2 linked regions of the Robertmurraya sp. FSL R5-0851 genome follow. The protein of the gene in region 2 interacts with the protein of the main gene of each other region in a pairwise test. Links are inferred from orthologs where the notes say so. Each region holds a gene or a part of one and is shown on either strand. Other genes may lie near its edges.

Region 1 (6,878 bases), 3.2 Mb from region 2 along the record:
TGGGGTATGTACGCGTGTTGGTACTATGACACCGAAGAAGCCGAACTCAGCATTACGTAAATATGCTCGTGTACGCTTAACTAACGGAATTGAAGTAACAGCATACATTCCTGGAATTGGTCACAACCTACAAGAGCACAGCGTAGTACTTATTCGCGGTGGTCGTGTAAAGGACTTACCAGGGGTACGTTATCATATCGTTCGTGGTGCACTAGATACAGCTGGTGTAAACAACCGTATGCAAGGTCGTTCTAAATACGGAACTAAGAGACCAAAAGCAGCTAAGAAATAATGATTACTACAAAAAACTAAAATCACACTTCTGTGAAAGGAGGAACAAACATGCCTCGTAAAGGTCCTGTAGCAAAGAGAGACGTATTACCAGATCCGTTATATAACTCAAAGCTAATCACTCGTTTGATCAACAAAATGATGATCGACGGTAAAAGAGGAAAGTCACAAGCAATCCTTTACTCTGCATTCGAACTTATTCGTGAGCGCAGTGGTAAAGAACCAATCGAAGTATTCGATGCAGCACTTAAAAATATCATGCCAGTTCTTGAAGTTAAAGCACGCCGTGTAGGTGGTTCTAACTATCAAGTACCAGTAGAGGTGCGTCCAGATCGTCGTACAACTCTAGGTCTTCGTTGGTTAGTAAACTACTCTCGCCTTCGTGGAGAAAAGACGATGGAAGAGCGTTTAGCTAACGAAATCTTAGATGCAGCTAATAACACTGGTGCATCAGTTAAGAAGCGTGAAGACACTCACAAAATGGCTGAAGCAAACAAAGCATTTGCTCACTATCGTTGGTAGAATTTACTTTTACCCTAATATAAAAATAAACTAAAACACTCATACGAGAAAGGAGAAATACCAATGGCAAGAGAGTTCTCCTTAGCAAATACAAGAAATATCGGTATCATGGCACACATCGATGCTGGTAAAACAACAACAACTGAGCGTGTACTTTATTACACTGGTCGTATTCATAAGATTGGTGAAACACATGAAGGTGCATCTCAAATGGACTGGATGGAGCAGGAACAGGAGCGCGGAATTACAATCACTTCCGCTGCTACAACTGCTCAATGGAAAGGCCACCGAGTTAACATCATCGATACACCAGGACACGTAGACTTCACAGTTGAAGTTGAACGTTCTCTTCGTGTACTTGATGGCGCAGTTGCTGTACTTGATGCACAGTCTGGTGTTGAGCCTCAAACTGAAACAGTTTGGCGCCAAGCAACAACTTACGGTGTACCACGTGTTGTATTTGTAAACAAGATGGACAAAATTGGTGCTGATTTCAAGTATTCAATCAAAACACTTCATGATCGCTTACAAGCGAATGCTGCTGCAATTCAACTTCCAATCGGAGCTGAAGATCAATTCTCAGCAATAATTGACCTTGTTGAAATGAATGCAACATTCTATGGTAACGACCTTGGAACAGATATTGAAGTTCGTGAAATCCCTGAAGAGTACCGTGCTGAAGCAGAAGAATACCGTGAAAAATTAATTGAAGCGGTATCTGAGTTTGACGAAGTATTAATGGAAAAATACCTTGGTGGCGAAGAAATCACTAACGATGAGCTGAAATCAGCGATTCGTAAAGGTACTGTTAACGTTGAGTTCTACCCAGTTATCTGTGGTTCAGCATTCAAAAACAAAGGTGTTCAATTGATGCTTGACGCTGTAATTGACTACCTGCCATCACCATTAGATGTACCTGCAATCAAAGGTACTTTACCTGATAGCGATGAAGTAGTTGAGCGTCACTCAAGCGATGAAGAGCCTTTCTCAGCTCTAGCGTTCAAAGTTATGACTGACCCTTATGTTGGAAAACTAACTTTCTTCCGTGTGTACTCTGGTACATTAAGCTCAGGTTCTTACGTTCAAAACTCTACTAAAGGTAAGCGTGAGCGTGTAGGTCGTATTCTACAAATGCATGCTAACAGCCGTGAAGAGATTTCAATGGTATACGCTGGTGACATCGCTGCTGCTGTAGGTCTAAAAGATACTACAACTGGAGATACACTATGTGATGAAAAGAACCTAGTTATCCTAGAGTCTATGGAATTCCCAGAGCCAGTTATTCAATTATCTATCGAGCCTAAGTCTAAAGCTGACCAAGATAAAATGACTACTGCTCTACAAAAGCTTCAAGAAGAGGATCCTACATTCCGTGCGCATACTGACCAGGAAACTGGACAAGTTATCATTGCAGGTATGGGTGAGCTTCACTTAGATATTCTAGTAGACCGTATGCGTCGTGAATTCAAAGTTGAAGCAAACGTTGGTGCTCCTCAGGTTGCTTACCGCGAAACAATCCGTTCTTCTGCTAGTGTAGAAGGAAAGTTCGCTCGCCAATCTGGTGGTCGTGGACAATTCGGACACGTTTGGATTGAATTCTCTCCAAACGAAGAAGGAAAAGGATTTGAATTCGTAAACGGAATCGTTGGTGGTGTTGTTCCTCGTGAATACATCCCAGCTGTACAAGCAGGTCTTGAAGACTCACTTGACAGAGGTATGATTGCTGGATTCCCTGTTGTTGATATCAAAGCTAGATTATTTGATGGATCTTACCATGATGTTGACTCATCTGAAATGGCGTTTAAGATCGCTGCGTCTATGGCACTTAAAGCAGCAGCTTCTAAGTGTAACCCAGTTATTCTTGAGCCTATCATGAGAGTCGAAGTTATTATTCCTGAAGAGTATCTTGGTGATATTATGGGTAACGTAACTTCACGTCGTGGTCGTGTAGAAGGTATGGAAGCACGCGGAAACGCTCAAGTTGTTCGTGCAATGGTTCCACTTTCTGAAATGTTTGGATATGCAACTAGCCTTCGTTCTAGTACGCAAGGTCGTGGAGTATTCTCTATGCACTTCGATCACTATGAAGAGGTTCCAAAATCAATCTCTGAAGAAATCATCAAAAAAAATAAAGGCGAATAATTGATTTTCGCCCTTTTTTAAAGTATAACTACTTATGTAAGTGTGGACATTGGTAGGTGCTGGTAACAGCTGCCTCTCTGTCCATAAATATACTTAGACTATTTTTTATATATTAAAGGAGGATTTTTCTAATGGGAAAAGCTAAATTTGACCGTTCAAAGCCACACGTTAACATCGGTACAATTGGTCACGTTGACCATGGTAAAACAACTTTAACAGCTGCAATCACTTCTGTACTTGCTAAAGTAGGTGGAGCAGAAGCTCGTGCATATGATCAAATCGACGGTGCTCCAGAAGAAAGAGAGCGTGGAATCACAATCTCTACTGCGCACGTTGAGTACGAAACTGCTAACCGTCACTACGCACATGTTGACTGCCCAGGTCACGCTGACTACGTTAAGAACATGATCACTGGTGCTGCACAAATGGATGGCGGAATCCTAGTTGTATCTGCAACTGATGGCCCAATGCCACAAACTCGTGAGCACATCCTACTTTCTCGTCAGGTTGGTGTACCTCACCTTGTAGTATTCATGAACAAGTGTGATATGGTAGACGACGAAGAGCTTCTTGAATTAGTAGAAATGGAAATCCGCGACCTACTTTCTGAGTATGACTTCCCTGGAGATGACATTCCTGTAATCAAAGGTTCTGCTCTTAAAGCATTAGAAGGTGAAGCTGAATGGGAAGAGAAAATCAACGAGCTTATGGCTGCGGTTGATGAGTATGTTCCAACACCAGCACGTGACACTGAAAAGCCATTCATGATGCCAGTTGAGGATGTATTCTCAATCACTGGTCGTGGAACTGTTGCTACTGGACGTGTTGAGCGTGGAGTAGTTAAAGTTGGGGACGTTATTGAAATCGTTGGTTTCACTGAAGAGCCTAAGTCTACTACTGTAACAGGTGTAGAAATGTTCCGTAAGCTTCTTGACTATGCAGAAGCTGGAGACAACATTGGAGCACTTCTTCGTGGGGTTTCTCGTGAAGAAATCGAGCGTGGACAAGTTTTGGCTAAGCCAAAATCAATCACTCCACACACAAAGTTCAAAGCGGAAGTTTATGTTCTTTCTAAAGAAGAAGGTGGACGTCATACTCCATTCTTCACTAACTACCGCCCACAATTCTATTTCCGTACTTCTGATATTACAGGTATCTGTAACCTTCCAGAAGGTGTTGAAATGGTTATGCCTGGCGACAACATCGAAATGACTGTTGAACTAATCGCTCCAGTTGCGATCGAAGAAGGTACTAAGTTCTCTATCCGTGAGGGTGGACGTACTGTAGGCGCTGGCGTAGTTGCTACAATCATTGAATAATTAATGAATCAAAAAAGCAGATGGATGATCCATCTGCTTTTTTTATATGCTAATTTTTATCTAAAGTCATTGACAATTTTGCTCTTAGTTGATAAATTTAATTAAACCTATCTGTTAAGTTGGAATTAAAAACTAAATTAGAGATACAATAATGTTAGGAGTGGTATTGCATGGTCGAGTCAAAATTGACCTTTTCATCATATGATCATTATTCATTCCCTAGCTTCGACGAGGAGAATGAAACAAAAGGTGCACTGGATGCGTTGCGTTGGAGTTATGAGCAATACGATGAAAATGAAATTGTGTACGCATGTAGTTTTGGAATAGAAGGCATGGTCATGATTGATCTAATTTCGAAAGTTAAGCCAGATGCAAAAGTAGTATTCTTAGACACAGGTCTTCATTTTAAAGAGACGTACGAGTTAATAGATAAAGTAAAAGAACGTTATCCGCAACTACAAATTGAACTTAAAAAACCTTCTTTAACATTAGAAGAGCAGGCAGAACAACATGGTGATGAGCTCTGGAAGACAGCTCCAAACAAGTGCTGTGAAATAAGAAAAATCATTCCGTTAAGAGAAGCCTTATCGGGTGCCACTGCATGGATAAGTGGATTAAGAAGAGAGCAGTCAGAAACGAGAAAGAACACGCAGTATTTCAATAAAGATAACAAATTTGAATCGATAAAAGTATGTCCTCTCATTCATTGGACATGGAAGGATGTTTGGAGATACACACACAAAAATGATCTTCCTTACAATGTTCTTCATGACAATGGGTACCCTAGTATTGGATGTGCACCATGTACCTCCCCTGCATTTAACGCAGAGGATATGAGATCAGGTCGATGGACAGGAACAGGTAAGACAGAATGCGGATTACACCAATAGGAGGGCTTTGCCCATGATTATCACTTATACGGCTATTATTGTTGCTCTCTTTTTGGCAATGAATATTGGTGCAAGTGGGGCTGCCGCCTCCATTTCTATCGCATACGGCTCTGGGGCGCTTCCGAAAAAGAAAGTCGCTCTGCTTGTCTGTGGAGTAGCGATATTTTTAGGTGCTGTACTCGGTGGAAGTGAAGTTGTCAAAACTATCGGTTCAAATATTGTGCCATCATCAATACTTGATGAAAAAGTAGTTCTCATTATTCTATCCTCCGCTGCACTTTCATTATTTATTGCTAACTTAATGGGCATACCGTTGTCCACTAGCGAGATAACAGTTGGATCTGTTGTAGGTGTGGGTGTTGCATTTAAGGCACTATTTGTTAAGAACATTTTAGTTATTGTTGCTTTCTGGTTTATCGTTCCAATAGCAGCGTTTTCTATGGCGCTCTTGTGGGGTAGAGGAATAAAGTTGCTTGAAAAGAAGTTTCCTGCAGTTAAGAATGGAAAGTATAATAAGCCAATTACCATCTTTGTTATTGTGGTTGGGTTTCTTGAAGCTTTTTCAGCAGGAATGAACAATGTTGCGAATGCTGCTGGTCCTCTAGTAGGAGCTGGAGTAGTTTCTATTACAACCGGAGTTTGGGTTGGTGGATTATTCATTGCTCTAGGAGCTATATTCCTTGGAGGAAGAGTACTTCAAACAAACGGCAAAAAAATCACAAGCTTTTCCTTGCTTGAAGGTGGGGCTATTTCAAGTACAGGTGCGATCTTGGTAATATTAGCTTCTGTATTTGGATTACCAGTACCGTTAACTCAAGTTACTAGTACTGCAATTATTGGAATAGGTTTTGCTCAAAGAGGAAAGGTAATTTTTCAACAAAGTATTATAAATAAGATACTCAAGGTATGGGTTGTATCTCCTATTCTTTCACTTGTCCTATCTTATGGACTTGTGAAAATCTTTGTTGATACTGATATATATACAGTTGTTGTGTTGTTTAGTGTAAGTATTGCCACTCTAGGGACACTGTCCTTGGCAAATACGATAAAGAAAGAGAACCGAACATACTTTGAAAATAGCGGAGGTATTTAATTATGACACTTAGTACACCACACGGAGGAAAACTTATTAATCTTTGGGAGCCGGAATACAAAGTTGAACATATCGAACTTTCCATTGATTTAGATAAGACAGCTTTAAGCGATCTAGAACTAATTGGAAATGGTGCATATAGCCCGATTACTGGTTTTTTCAATAAAAAGGATTATGAATCAGTAGTGAATAACTTACGCTTAGCTGATGGTCATGTATGGAGTATACCGATTACTCTTCCGGTAGATGAAGACAAAGCGAGCACTTTGTCCATTGGTGCAGAAGCGAAACTTGTTTTTGAAGGGGAAGTATACGGAGTCATCACGATTAATGACATCTATACTCCGGATAAGGAAGTTGAGGCGAAAGCGGTATACCAAACAGATGAATTAGCTCATCCAGGTGTACGTAAATTATTTGAAAGAAAGAATGTTTACGTTGGTGGACCAATTAAGGTCGTAAAGCGATTGGAAAGAGAAAGATTTAACGAGTACTATCTAGATCCAACAGAAACAAGAAGTATCTTTGCTGAAAACGGGTGGAAGACTGTGGTAGGTTTCCAAACGAGAAATCCTGTCCATCGTGCACATGAATACATTCAAAAGTCAGCCCTAGAAATTG
Region 2 (11,277 bases):
TCACCTGGAAAGGGTCTATAAATTCATTACCTTCTTTTAAGGCAAAGTAAAAGGAACCTTTTTCTCCATCCCCACTATCCCTGGCTGTTCCAATTTCTTTCCCTTTCTCGATATATTCATAAAGATTAACCGAAATGTCATCAAGATTCCCATACCAAGTCTCACTCTTATCACCGTGCTGAACAATAACCGTCTTACCGAATCCCTCTTTTACACCGGCAAATTCAACCATTCCACCACTCATCGCGGAAACGGCTGCACCTTTAGGTGTTTCAATGGTTACCTTTTGTCCGTCTTCGCCAAATTCCTCTAGAATCTTCCCTGATGCCGGTAGGGCATATGGCTGTGATTCCTCTTGCACTTCTTCCGATTCTTTATTTGTAAACGGTAAGAGTGCAAGAGGCTTTCCAAACTGCTCTTCGTACCAGTTTGCTACTGTCGTAAATTGAAAATCCTTCTCCATGTTTATCGATACAAATTCTCTAACACTCTCAAATCTAGCGTCATTGTTTCTAAAAATAATCGCGATTAAGAACACCAAAATAGTTGACGCTAATATTTTAAAGATAAATACTTCCTTTTTAAAAAGTGGATGAAGCTCTTCTTCTTTCCCACTTTCATATGTGGGAATCCGATCATATCCGTGTGTTTCTTCCGTTTCTGGCAGCAACAGTCTTGAATGAGCCACGGTCTGTGTAAGCCTGTCCCTTTCCCTTTTTCGCTTTGCAATACGTTTACGAATCTCATCCGGTCTAGCCCTCATGGTTTCCCCACCAATCCTTTTTACGTTTTGTACAAGTTTATGTGCAAAAGGACAAACCTATGACAAGACAATTCAATTACAAGGACAAAGAAACCAAAAATAAAAACCGAGAAAAATCTCGGTTTTACTTAACACCAAAAAACTTTTTAATTTTAGTAAATACACCCTTATCACTATCATCAAGCTGTTGGAGAGGTATGGATTCGCCTAGTATTCGGCGTGCAATATTTCGATAAGCAATTGATGCTTTTGAATTAGGATTAAGTGCGATTGGTTCACCATGATTAGACGCTTTAATCACTTCGTCATCATCTGCCACTATTCCAATTAAATCAATAGATAGGTGTGCGGTGATTTCGTCTACATCAAGCATATCTCCATTTTTCATCATATGGCTGCGTATACGATTAATCACGAGCTTTGGCGCCTCCACATTTTCTTCCTTTTCCAGTAGTCCGATGATTCTGTCCGCATCCCGAACAGCTGAAACCTCAGGTGTAGTTACAACAATAGCTTTATCCGCACCTGCAACTGCATTTTTGTAACCTTGCTCAATTCCCGCCGGACAGTCAATAATAATATAATCATAGTCCTGCTTCAAATTGTTAATCAATGTTTTCATTTGTTCAGGCTGAACTGCCGTTTTATCACTAGTTTGTGCTGCTGGAAGCAGGTAAAGTAGATCATCAAATCTCTTATCTTTAACTAACGCTTGATGAATCTTACAGCGACCTTCCACGACGTCAACTAAATCGTAAATAATTCGGTTTTCAAGTCCCATCACAACGTCTAAGTTTCTCAATCCAATATCTGTATCAACAAGGCAGACACGCTTCCCTTGTAAGGCTAGTGCAGTACCAATATTTGCAGAAGTAGTCGTTTTCCCTACTCCACCTTTTCCTGAAGTTACAACAATGGCTTGTCCCATTTTAGCGTCCCCCTTTCAGCTTCGTTAAGTTTGGTCTTAGCTGAGATAATACTTGCAATCTATCAATAACAATTTGATCATTTTCATCAATATAGGCACATTCCATCTCCCGTCTCTCCTTGTCTGTTCCATAATCAGGAGCACGGTTAATGCAATGACTTATTCTAATTTGTGAAGGATTCATTACTGAGGCAACAACGACTGCCTTTGAATTTCCAAAGCATCCTGCGTGAGCAATTCCCTTTAATGCTCCTATAATAAAGATATTCCCACCGGCTCGAACCGTTCCACCAGGATTTACATCTCCCACCAAAAGCAAATCACCTGGTGTTTCTAGTACTTGACCTGACCGAATAACTCTCGCTACTGGGATGATCTCATTTGCCGCTATTGCTAGATCAGCCTCTTCCCTTGTCATTACATTTGATTGAATTAATTCAACAACTAAATTCTTTTTTTGGCGTATTAAATTTTTAATTTCTTCTTGCTGTTCTTCTGTCAAGTATCGGTTACCTACTTGAACTCGTACGGATATTAAAGGTCGATCCTTGTTAGCTAAAGAATTTTCGGTTAATTTGGAATCTAATTCCTTTTTTAATTCTTCATAGGAGCAAAGATCATCTAAGTGTAACGTTAATCCATCCTTTGTTCCTTTAATTAGCACATTTTGTGTCTTCTTCATGATAAGTTGGTCACCTCAATAGAAAAGCATCCCTCGATGTAAAAAAACCTAAGTATAAAAGCTCAACGAAATAAACTGACATATATCTTTATATTATTTCGACCTTAAGCCCCAGAAATCCTTTTTAAATAGAACTGATTTTTTATTCATTTCTAAGTTCCTCTGCATACTTATCAAACTGTCGTTTAAGAGGAAAGGAAACCAAAATCGTAAACACTAAATTTAGTATTAAGGTCGGATAAAGCCTCTCCTGTAAGAAAGTTTGAAATGCCATTTCGGTTACTTTTAATAAATAGTTTAACTCATACACACCAAGCTCTAGTAGGATAATTCCCACCATAGATGTTAATGAAACTACAACGAGATGATTATGTATAAGCTGCATCGTCTTTGAAACAAAATAAGCAATAAGTGGGTACAAAAAGAAATAAATCCCAATTACTTCTGTATAAACAATATCAAAGAGCAGCCCAAAAATAGCCGCATACAGAATCCCTTGTTTCTTTCCACCGTAAACGGTTAAAAACAAAAGAACTACTAAAAGAAAATGAGGGACGATGATGCGATCACTATTAAAAAGCTGCGGAGAAAAAAGTTCAACAAACAGACTCTCTAGTATGAAAAAAAATAACACAAAAATAGGAAGAAGGAGTTTTTTCACAATTCCTCCTCCTCTTCGCTAGTAATATCACTTAAGTCAGGTGCTTGTGTTTTCACAGTGACAACCATAACATGACGGATATCATAAAAGTCAGCACCTGGCTCCACGTAAGCAGTTTGATTTAAACCAAATTCATCTGGAACGACTTCAACTACTTTTCCAACTGGCAAGTTTTGTGGAAATACTCCTCCTAGTCCTGAAGTAGTAACAATTTGGTCTTTCTCTATTTTTGCATCATACGGTAGTCTCTTTAGTTTTAGGAGCTTCCTTTCCTCATCATAACCTTCAATAGTCCCGTATGTTTCTGTTTCACCTATAATTTTTGCAGAAATTCGATTGGTTGGATCATTTGCACTTAATAGCTGAATGGTCGAAGTGAACTGACTCGTGCTTTTTACTTTTCCAATTAGCCCATTTGCAGTAATAACCGCCATATTTTGTTGGATACCGTCTTGTTTCCCCTTATTAATAACAAGTAGTTCATGCCATCTTTCAGGGTTTCTACCAACAACGATTGCTTGGACAGGATCAAACGCACTTAAATCTTCCTTATTATCAAGAATCTCGCGTAGTTCTTTATTCTCTTTTGCTAGCGTTTGAACATCTACCTCAAGTTGCACTAACTCGTCTAATCGAGCTTTTAATTCCTTGTTCTCTTCATATGTATTTTGCAAATCTCTTACATTCTCAAAGAAACCTGCTACATAATTGGTAGGACGCGAAAAGGCTGATTGTACCCATCCTGTCGTATCTTTAATAAATTGTTCAGGCCATGTTAACTTCTCTCGCTCTCTTATAGAAAAACCGATTAATGCCACGAGAATGATGATGCTAACTAATAAAATGATAAGGCGTTTATTTGATAAAAATTGTGGCATTTCTTACACCTCAAGTGAAAATATTCCCACACAGGGGTATTCCCTCACTCCTTAAGGAGTGAGGGAAGGTTAGATTGCTTATCGTGTTTCTGAAGCTTTATTTTTAAAAAGATGAATATGATCTAGAGCTTTTCCTGTACCTATTGCCACACAATCTAGTGGGTTTTCAGCAATGAGGACTGGCATATTTGTTTCTTCACTAATTACTCGGTCTAAATTGCGAAGGAGCGCACCTCCACCTGTAAGGACAATCCCACGATCCATAATATCTGCAGCAAGCTCTGGTGGAGTTTTTTCCAATGTCAGCTTAACTGCATCGACGATTGCATATACTGTATCATGAAGCGCCTTCGAGATTTCCTCTGCTCTAATTTCAATCGTTTTCGGTAGTCCCGTTAACAAATCACGACCGCGTATTTCCATATTTTCAATTCCTTCTGGGTCACCCGCACTTCCAATTTCCACTTTAATCGTTTCTGCTGTACGATCACCGATCAAAAGATTGTACGTTTTTCGAATATAATTAATAATGGCATCATCCATCTCATCCCCAGCAATGCGAATGGACTGACTTGTCACGATGCCCCCTAATGAGATAATGGCCACTTCAGTTGTCCCTCCGCCGATATCGACAACCATGCTGCCAGTAGGCTCCCATACAGGAAGATTCGCTCCGATTGCAGCAGCAAATGGTTCTTCTATTGGGTATGCATCCCTAGCACCCGCTTGACGAGTTGCATCTATTACTGCTCTTTGTTCAACAGCCGTTATCCCTGATGGTACACATACCATTACATAAGGTTTGCCTGAAAAGAAGCCCTTGCTTTTGTTTGCCGAATTTATGTAATATTTCATCATCGTTGCAGTTGTTTCATAATCAGCAATAACTCCGTCTTTCATTGGTCTAAGAGCTACCACATTACCAGGTGTTCGACCAATCATATTTTTCGCATCGTTCCCTACAGCTACAATATGTTTTGTATCTGTTTGTAGTGCAACAACAGAAGGTTCTCTTACAACAATCCCTTTTCCCTTTACATACACAAGCGTATTTGCTGTTCCTAAATCAATTCCAAGATCTCTTGTTCCTATTCCAAACATGAAGTATCTCCCTTTCTCATCCAAATCGTACGAATAAAGTCATCCGTCTAATGGTTTGTCCAATATGGAATTTCACTTTTTCTAGTCAAAACTATTTATTATGAATTCATCTTAGTAATTTCATTGCAAAAAAATCATAAAGCTTATTATATCGCATCGTCAAATAAATTCATAGTGTCATAAATAGCCTTTTTCCTTTAAACTAACAAATTTATTTTCCCCAATAATTAAATGATCAAGAATCTCAATACCTAATATTTTTCCACATTCCGCTAGTCTTTTCGTAACCTCAATATCCTCCTTGCTAGGAGTAGGATCGTAGGGTAGGAGAAAAGCGCCATCCAAGTAGCTACGGTTTCTTCTCTCCTCCCGCAGAACCGTACGTACACCTTTTAGCGTATACGGCTCGCCAGCTACAAGGCTTAATATCTCAAAAAGGAAAACTCAGATAATTTAATAAATGGATATAAACTTTCTACTTCTCCTTCTGCTTTCACTTTTATACAAAGATCTCCTTGTTTATATGATTTCATTTCAAGACTAACTTTGTTAATGGAGCACTTTCTTTTCATTGCTATTGTCCTAATATAACTGCCTCTAGCTAATGAGAATAGTTTCGAAAAGTCATGCCAATTATTTGCTCCTCGATAATCCAAAACGAACTTGCTTAATTCGGCATGGTAGACCCGCATGATTTTTCGTTCAGAGAGGTTGATCAATCCTGGGCGAGGCATAGGAAGAAAGGCTTCAATCTCTCCATATTTTTTGGACAGTCTCTTTAGTGTAACGTCAGGTATTTTGAAAAGAAGAGTGTTAGTCTGTTTACACCTTTTCATCTCATAACCACATACTAAAACCGGTTTCTCAAGATTGGAAAGGTAAAGGGAATATTCTTTGTTTGCGTATAAAAGTTTTGAGCTGAAAAATAGTTGAATCTCATTAAAAGCATGAACTGCTTCGTCTTTAGATCCCTTAAATGTCATCAAGAAATGGTCAACCTCTTGTATATACTTGAACGTTCCTATGCTAGTATTTGCCTTTTTTCCTTTATTCAACTTCAACCTCAAAAATAAATCCACTTCTTGAAAATAAATAGAGTAAAGAATTGATATGAGAGTTGCACCTTTATTTGAAGTAGTTTTATCGATTATCCCGGAGAATATTGCATGATGAAGGAGGAGTAAGAAACGTCGGTCACTCACCTTATTTTCAATATTTTTCAGGAGTAGATGGTACCAAACAGAAGTCTTCTTTTGATTTATACCCCCATAAATCAACCAGGTTTGGTCATTCCAATTTCTTTTTACCTCTTTGAGAGATTGATTCAGAACATCCTTATTAAGGTGAGTTTCTTTAAATATGGTTGTAAGAATGACCTTAATCACCTCGAGGACCATTAACTCTCTATAAGAGGGAGGCTGCAACCTATCCCTATGATTTTCGAATCGAAACGTTCCCTTTTTAAGTTTTAAAATGATTTCATCCACTTCTTGTATATGAACTTCATTTAAAGTTTTCAAATCATATAATTGTTTATGAGCCTTTATCCATAAATCACTCTTATACATAAGACGATAGCAATCAGTAATTTGTTTCCCTTTTTGTAAAGCCTTTTTCAAAACGTCTAATTGTTGAAATGGATTAATTGCCATGTTCATGACACCTTTCAATGGACGAATAGTAGCCTGTCACCCTTCCCCTTGCTAAGCCCATTACAGGCAAACGTTGAGTAATATGGTGACTCCGTTACCTTATACAACCTTAGTTGCACTTAGGCAATCCCTGAATTATGCAGCATAATAGAGCGTGATGGTTAGGTACCCCTTTTGACGTTTTACTCTTTACCTGAGTATAGAAGGACAATCCTTACAATCATAAAAAGTCAGGAGAACTTCTCCGATATTGTCCTCGTTACCTTTTAGCTATCATAAGTAACGGCGTACCCTTCGCTCCTCCGTCTAGGATTCAAGCAGTCTAGCCTTTACCATACACCACTTGGTCTGAGAAACTGACTCGATATGATAGCTAATCGTCTCTTTCCCTTTTCACATCATGCTTTTTTCCCTTTACAGGTTTCCCTTTCAGGTAAGATGCTGACCATAGAACCATGTAAGGAGTTCTAATTCTTTTAGAATGCTATTATGCGGCACCTTACAGGCGCACTCCTGATGGGTGATTATGTGCACAAATTACAGAAGCCGCTGAACGTTTTAATGCTTCCTTGTACACCTCGCGAGGATGAACGATGGAAGCATTTAAGCTCCCAATAAAGACAGTTTTTTTGTGGAGGACTTGATTTTTGGTATTAAGATAGAGACAAACAAAATGTTCTTGACTAAGGAATCTCATATCCTGCATCACATACTTAGCACCATCCTCAGGTGAACGAATGACATACCGATCATCATAATTCAAGTTTGTTATTCGCCTCCCTATTTCTACGGCAGCAAGTACTTGAACAGCTTTTGCCATACCTATCCCCTTTATCTGGGTCATTTCATCTAAGGTTGCTTCTTTTAGGAGCCTAAGTCCTTCAAAATGATTTAATAATCGATTAGCCAATTGAAGAACGGACTCTTCTTTTGTTCCCGTTCTCAAAAGAAGAGCAAGTAGTTCATGGTTTGAAAGGCTTTCAGGACCACTTTGAACAAAGCGCTCCCGGGGACGTTCTTCATGGGGATAATCCTTAATCATTAGTGTTTCTGTTCGCATTTCGTACCTCCTAATATTTTATGGGAGGTCGACGTCGAACCTTCATCACCTAAAAGGTTTTAATTCGCGGACAAGGCGTGCTACCGGTAATCCTACGACCGTAAAATAATCACCTGCAATTCGTTTCACTAATGTGCTACCGAATCCCTGTATACCGTAGCTACCTGCCTTATCGAACGGTTCTCCAGTACTTATATAGGAGTGAATTTCTTCGTCAGATAACTCCCAGAATGTTACATCAGTCTGTTCATAAAAAGTCGTGGTACGAGCAGCTGATACAATCGCTACTCCTGTATAAACAGAATGTGTGGTTCCAGATAATTTCCTTAACATCTCAAAAGCTTCGGTTGGAGTTTTAGGCTTTCCTAAAACTTCACCATCTGCAACAACAATCGTGTCTGCACCAATGACAATTGATGAAGAATGATTTTTTGACACATGCTTTGCCTTACGGTCTGCTAAATTAATTACTACTTCATGTGGTGCAAGTTCGGAATGAAAGGTTTCATCCACATCACTTGCTTTTACCTCAAACGGGATTTGAAGAATGGATAACAGTTCCTTTCGTCGAGGAGAGGAAGAGGCTAAAATGAGGTTTTGCATAAGATCACCTTACCTTTTAATTTGGATCATTGGGGAGATACCTTTATATCGTAACAAAAAATAGGAAGTCAGTCATTTTTTAAATGGACATTTTTTCTAAAAAAATATAAAAAAACAGAGCTTGTCAATGGATTGACAAGACTCTGCTATTTTCTCGCCATTTCCCGGAAAATATCCGAAAATGTCGATATTTTTATTTTTCTGATTGGTATAAGGACAAAAAGCTTAATAAATGCTCCTGAAGCTCCGTGCTCTTTTCTTTTGATGGGTTTAAAGCAATAGTAATAGCTTTGTCTAATTCTTCTTTGATCTGAATCATTCTTTCACTTTTAAGATCCTTATTATTAATCTTATCCCACTCGACTTTCATTTGTGTGACATTGGTTGAAGCTTCTTCAGGAATGGTTTGTTCCAGCGTAAGACTTGTACTAATTGTCACTAGTGGTGCATATAATTGTGATGCCTGCTCAAGTAGCTTTTGCTCCATACTGGTGATCTCGTTTAGTTGAATGCCACCGACTTGTATTTCTTTTGCATAAATATCAATGCCTTTTTCCGTTAAACGCTCACCAATTGCTTTACCACTTTCCTTCGTAACACTAATGCCAACTAGAAGATAACTTCTATCAGTTGTCACGACTGATGTGGGAATTCCTTTTTGATCTAGAACTTTCTTGCCTTCATTTGCTGCTTCAACTGAAGAATAAGCACTTTCTTGGACAACAAAAGTAGAAACAACCGGTAATGTATAACTGACTACATTCGCCTGTTCGCTTTGTTGTTCAGTAGGGGGAACCGTCGTAACTACTTCTTGTCCTCCAAGGGTCTGGTCAGTAATGACAAGTCTCAAGAGGATAAATCCAAAGCTCATCCCTATGATAACGGCAAAAAAGAGGGCAAAGAAAATAGAAGGAGAGAGATTATTTTTATTTTTCTTAAGGGATTTGATCACGCTCTTTCCCTTAGTTGGTTTGCTTGTATAGCTAGCAATCTTGTACTCCTCTAGTTCTGGTTCCTCACTTGTGTCTGGTAGGATCCAGTCAAAGTCTTCCTCATCCTTTTCAGCAGAAGCCGCTGCTACTTCTTCATAATTCGGTTCCTTAATACTTGGCTTTTCTACTGGCCGTCTATCGAATTCTAGTTTTCGACCATCATCTTCGACAAAAGTTTTACTAGAAGTCATTTTTTCTGGTTTTGATTTCTGCTTATTCTCTTGATACGTTCTTGATTTACCATCAATTTTTATCGTGATAGTATTTTTTTTCTGGTTTTCCACTACATTTGCCTCCTTCGAAGATGAGTGCTTGTTTCATCCTATCATAGAGTACAAAAAAAATAACAAGACTTTTGTCGTCTTGTCATGGAATGATTTCGCCAAATTTCTTGGTTATTTTTGTAATTTCTATTTTATTTTACGTATTGAGCTACTCTATTTCTCCCCGCGCGCTTTGCTCCTACATATAACGCACGGTCCGCGTGTCGTATTAATGATTGAGGATCGTCTGCATCATCTGGGGATGTAGCTACTCCAATAGATGCTGTAATGTTTACTAGCAATTTTTTATTATTCTCCGAAATATGTTGTTCGAGGGTAAATGGCCAATTAGCAATGGTTAATCGTACAATCTCAGCTAGCTTGAATGCCTCTTGCTTATCAACATCAGGTAATAGAATTGTAAATTCCTCTCCACCATATCTCGCAACTGTTCCCTTTTTTCCAACCAAATTCTCTAATCGAGTAGCTAATTCTCTTAATATTTCATTTCCACTTTGGTGACCATATGTGTCGTTTACTGACTTAAAATGGTCGATATCTAATAAAATGAGAGAGATTTTCTTCCTTTCAGCAGCCATCAACTTCTTGTACTCTGCTTGCAGCTCATTATCTAAGTATCGATAGTTGTATAGATTGGTAAGTGCGCATCGCTCACTTATTTCTTTTGTCTTCTCATAATGTCTCGCATTCTCCACAGCTACAGCTAAGTAAGAGCATAAAATTTCAAGAATCATAAGCTGGGACTTTTCGTATGCCCTTTTTTCAGATGAAGCTAGCAATAAAACCCCAACTACTTCGTTGCTTTTAACAATCGGAACGCAAAGTACACTTTCCATATCAGAGGATAAAGGTTCCTTTGATATAGGTTTCCATTCTTTGCTGCTCGAGAAAATAAGGGCATTTTTATCTGCCCAAACCTTCCCACCAATTCCTTCCTCTTTTTTTAAAGGTTTCATGGTTTCGAAGGTTCGGAATTCACCATGATTACTTTCCATCCGAATAATATGCAATTGACCATTCTCTTTATCCAACACATATGCTTCATCCACTGGAAGAAGGGTCTTTAATTTTTGTAAAAAAAGTTTCAGCACCCCATCCACATCAAGTCTTTCCGCAAGCTCATGCCCAATCTCAGCCGCTTTTTGGAGATAACTATTCACCTTTTCAGTGGAGTAGTAGAGGTTTAATATGATTGAAAGACTAGCAAACGGCACTCCAACAAATAGTAGAGCCACAACGCCAACCTCGATATATAACGTGTAGAGAACGAGCCCTATAGGCAAAGTAAGAATAGATGTAATCGTCTCCCAAATAAAATCCTTACCAAAGTACTGCTGTTTTTGCTTAAACAAGGCATATCTAATACCAGATAGAATCAACTGATTGAGAGCATAATTTACGACAGCGTAAATGATTGCTATCAGTAAAAGCTTCGGATTCTCTACCAAAGTAAGGCCGTGTACGCCACCTAATGCATAATAAATCATTCCACTGAGAACCGAACAAACAAAAAACATAAGTGAATTAAGGGGAAAGCGATATAATTGCTGTTTGGTAACACGAAGTTTAATTAATAGGACAATGATCCCCAATTGCACAAGAATCATTTCATAAAATAAACCAAAAGTTAAAAACACCGCCAATGAAACCCATTGAATAAGAAAAATAGGCGT

The links.
Region 1: the proteins of MKX65_RS17445 (region 2) and tuf interact in binary tests that used the Bacillus subtilis proteins (3 or more experiments, as listed by UniProt). The link is inferred for Robertmurraya sp. FSL R5-0851 from one-to-one orthologs.

The regions. Positions count from the first base shown.
Region 1 is NZ_JBBOOE010000001.1:129,522-136,399, forward strand. Bases 2,373-5,180 are described here. They hold tuf (elongation factor Tu), read left to right. Parts: upstream 2,373-3,086; coding sequence 3,087-4,274; downstream 4,275-5,180. Other genes in these bases: fusA (elongation factor G), read left to right, coding at 2,373-2,955; MKX65_RS00690 (phosphoadenylyl-sulfate reductase), read left to right, coding at 4,445-5,164; MKX65_RS00695 (inorganic phosphate transporter), read left to right, coding at 5,178-5,180. Outside these bases: rpsL (30S ribosomal protein S12), read left to right, coding at 1-292; rpsG (30S ribosomal protein S7), read left to right, coding at 343-813; more of fusA, read left to right, coding at 877-2,372; more of MKX65_RS00695, read left to right, coding at 5,181-6,257; sat (sulfate adenylyltransferase), read left to right, coding at 6,260-6,878. UniProt on the Bacillus subtilis protein: GTP hydrolase that promotes the GTP-dependent binding of aminoacyl-tRNA to the A-site of ribosomes during protein biosynthesis.
Region 2 is NZ_JBBOOE010000001.1:3,370,677-3,381,953, forward strand. Bases 3,003-5,774 are described here. They hold MKX65_RS17445 (rod shape-determining protein), read right to left. Parts: upstream 5,014-5,774; coding sequence 3,991-5,013; downstream 3,003-3,990. Other genes in these bases: mreD (rod shape-determining protein MreD), read right to left, coding at 3,003-3,034; mreC (rod shape-determining protein MreC), read right to left, coding at 3,031-3,912; MKX65_RS17455 (hypothetical protein), read right to left, coding at 5,436-5,774. Outside these bases: MKX65_RS17420 (M23 family metallopeptidase), read right to left, coding at 1-763; septum site-determining protein MinD, read right to left, coding at 888-1,691; septum site-determining protein MinC, read right to left, coding at 1,693-2,373; more of mreD, read right to left, coding at 2,516-3,002; more of MKX65_RS17455, read right to left, coding at 5,775-6,665; MKX65_RS17465 (Maf family protein), read right to left, coding at 7,771-8,328; MKX65_RS17470 (hypothetical protein), read right to left, coding at 8,522-9,604; MKX65_RS17475 (sensor domain-containing diguanylate cyclase), read right to left, coding at 9,736-11,277.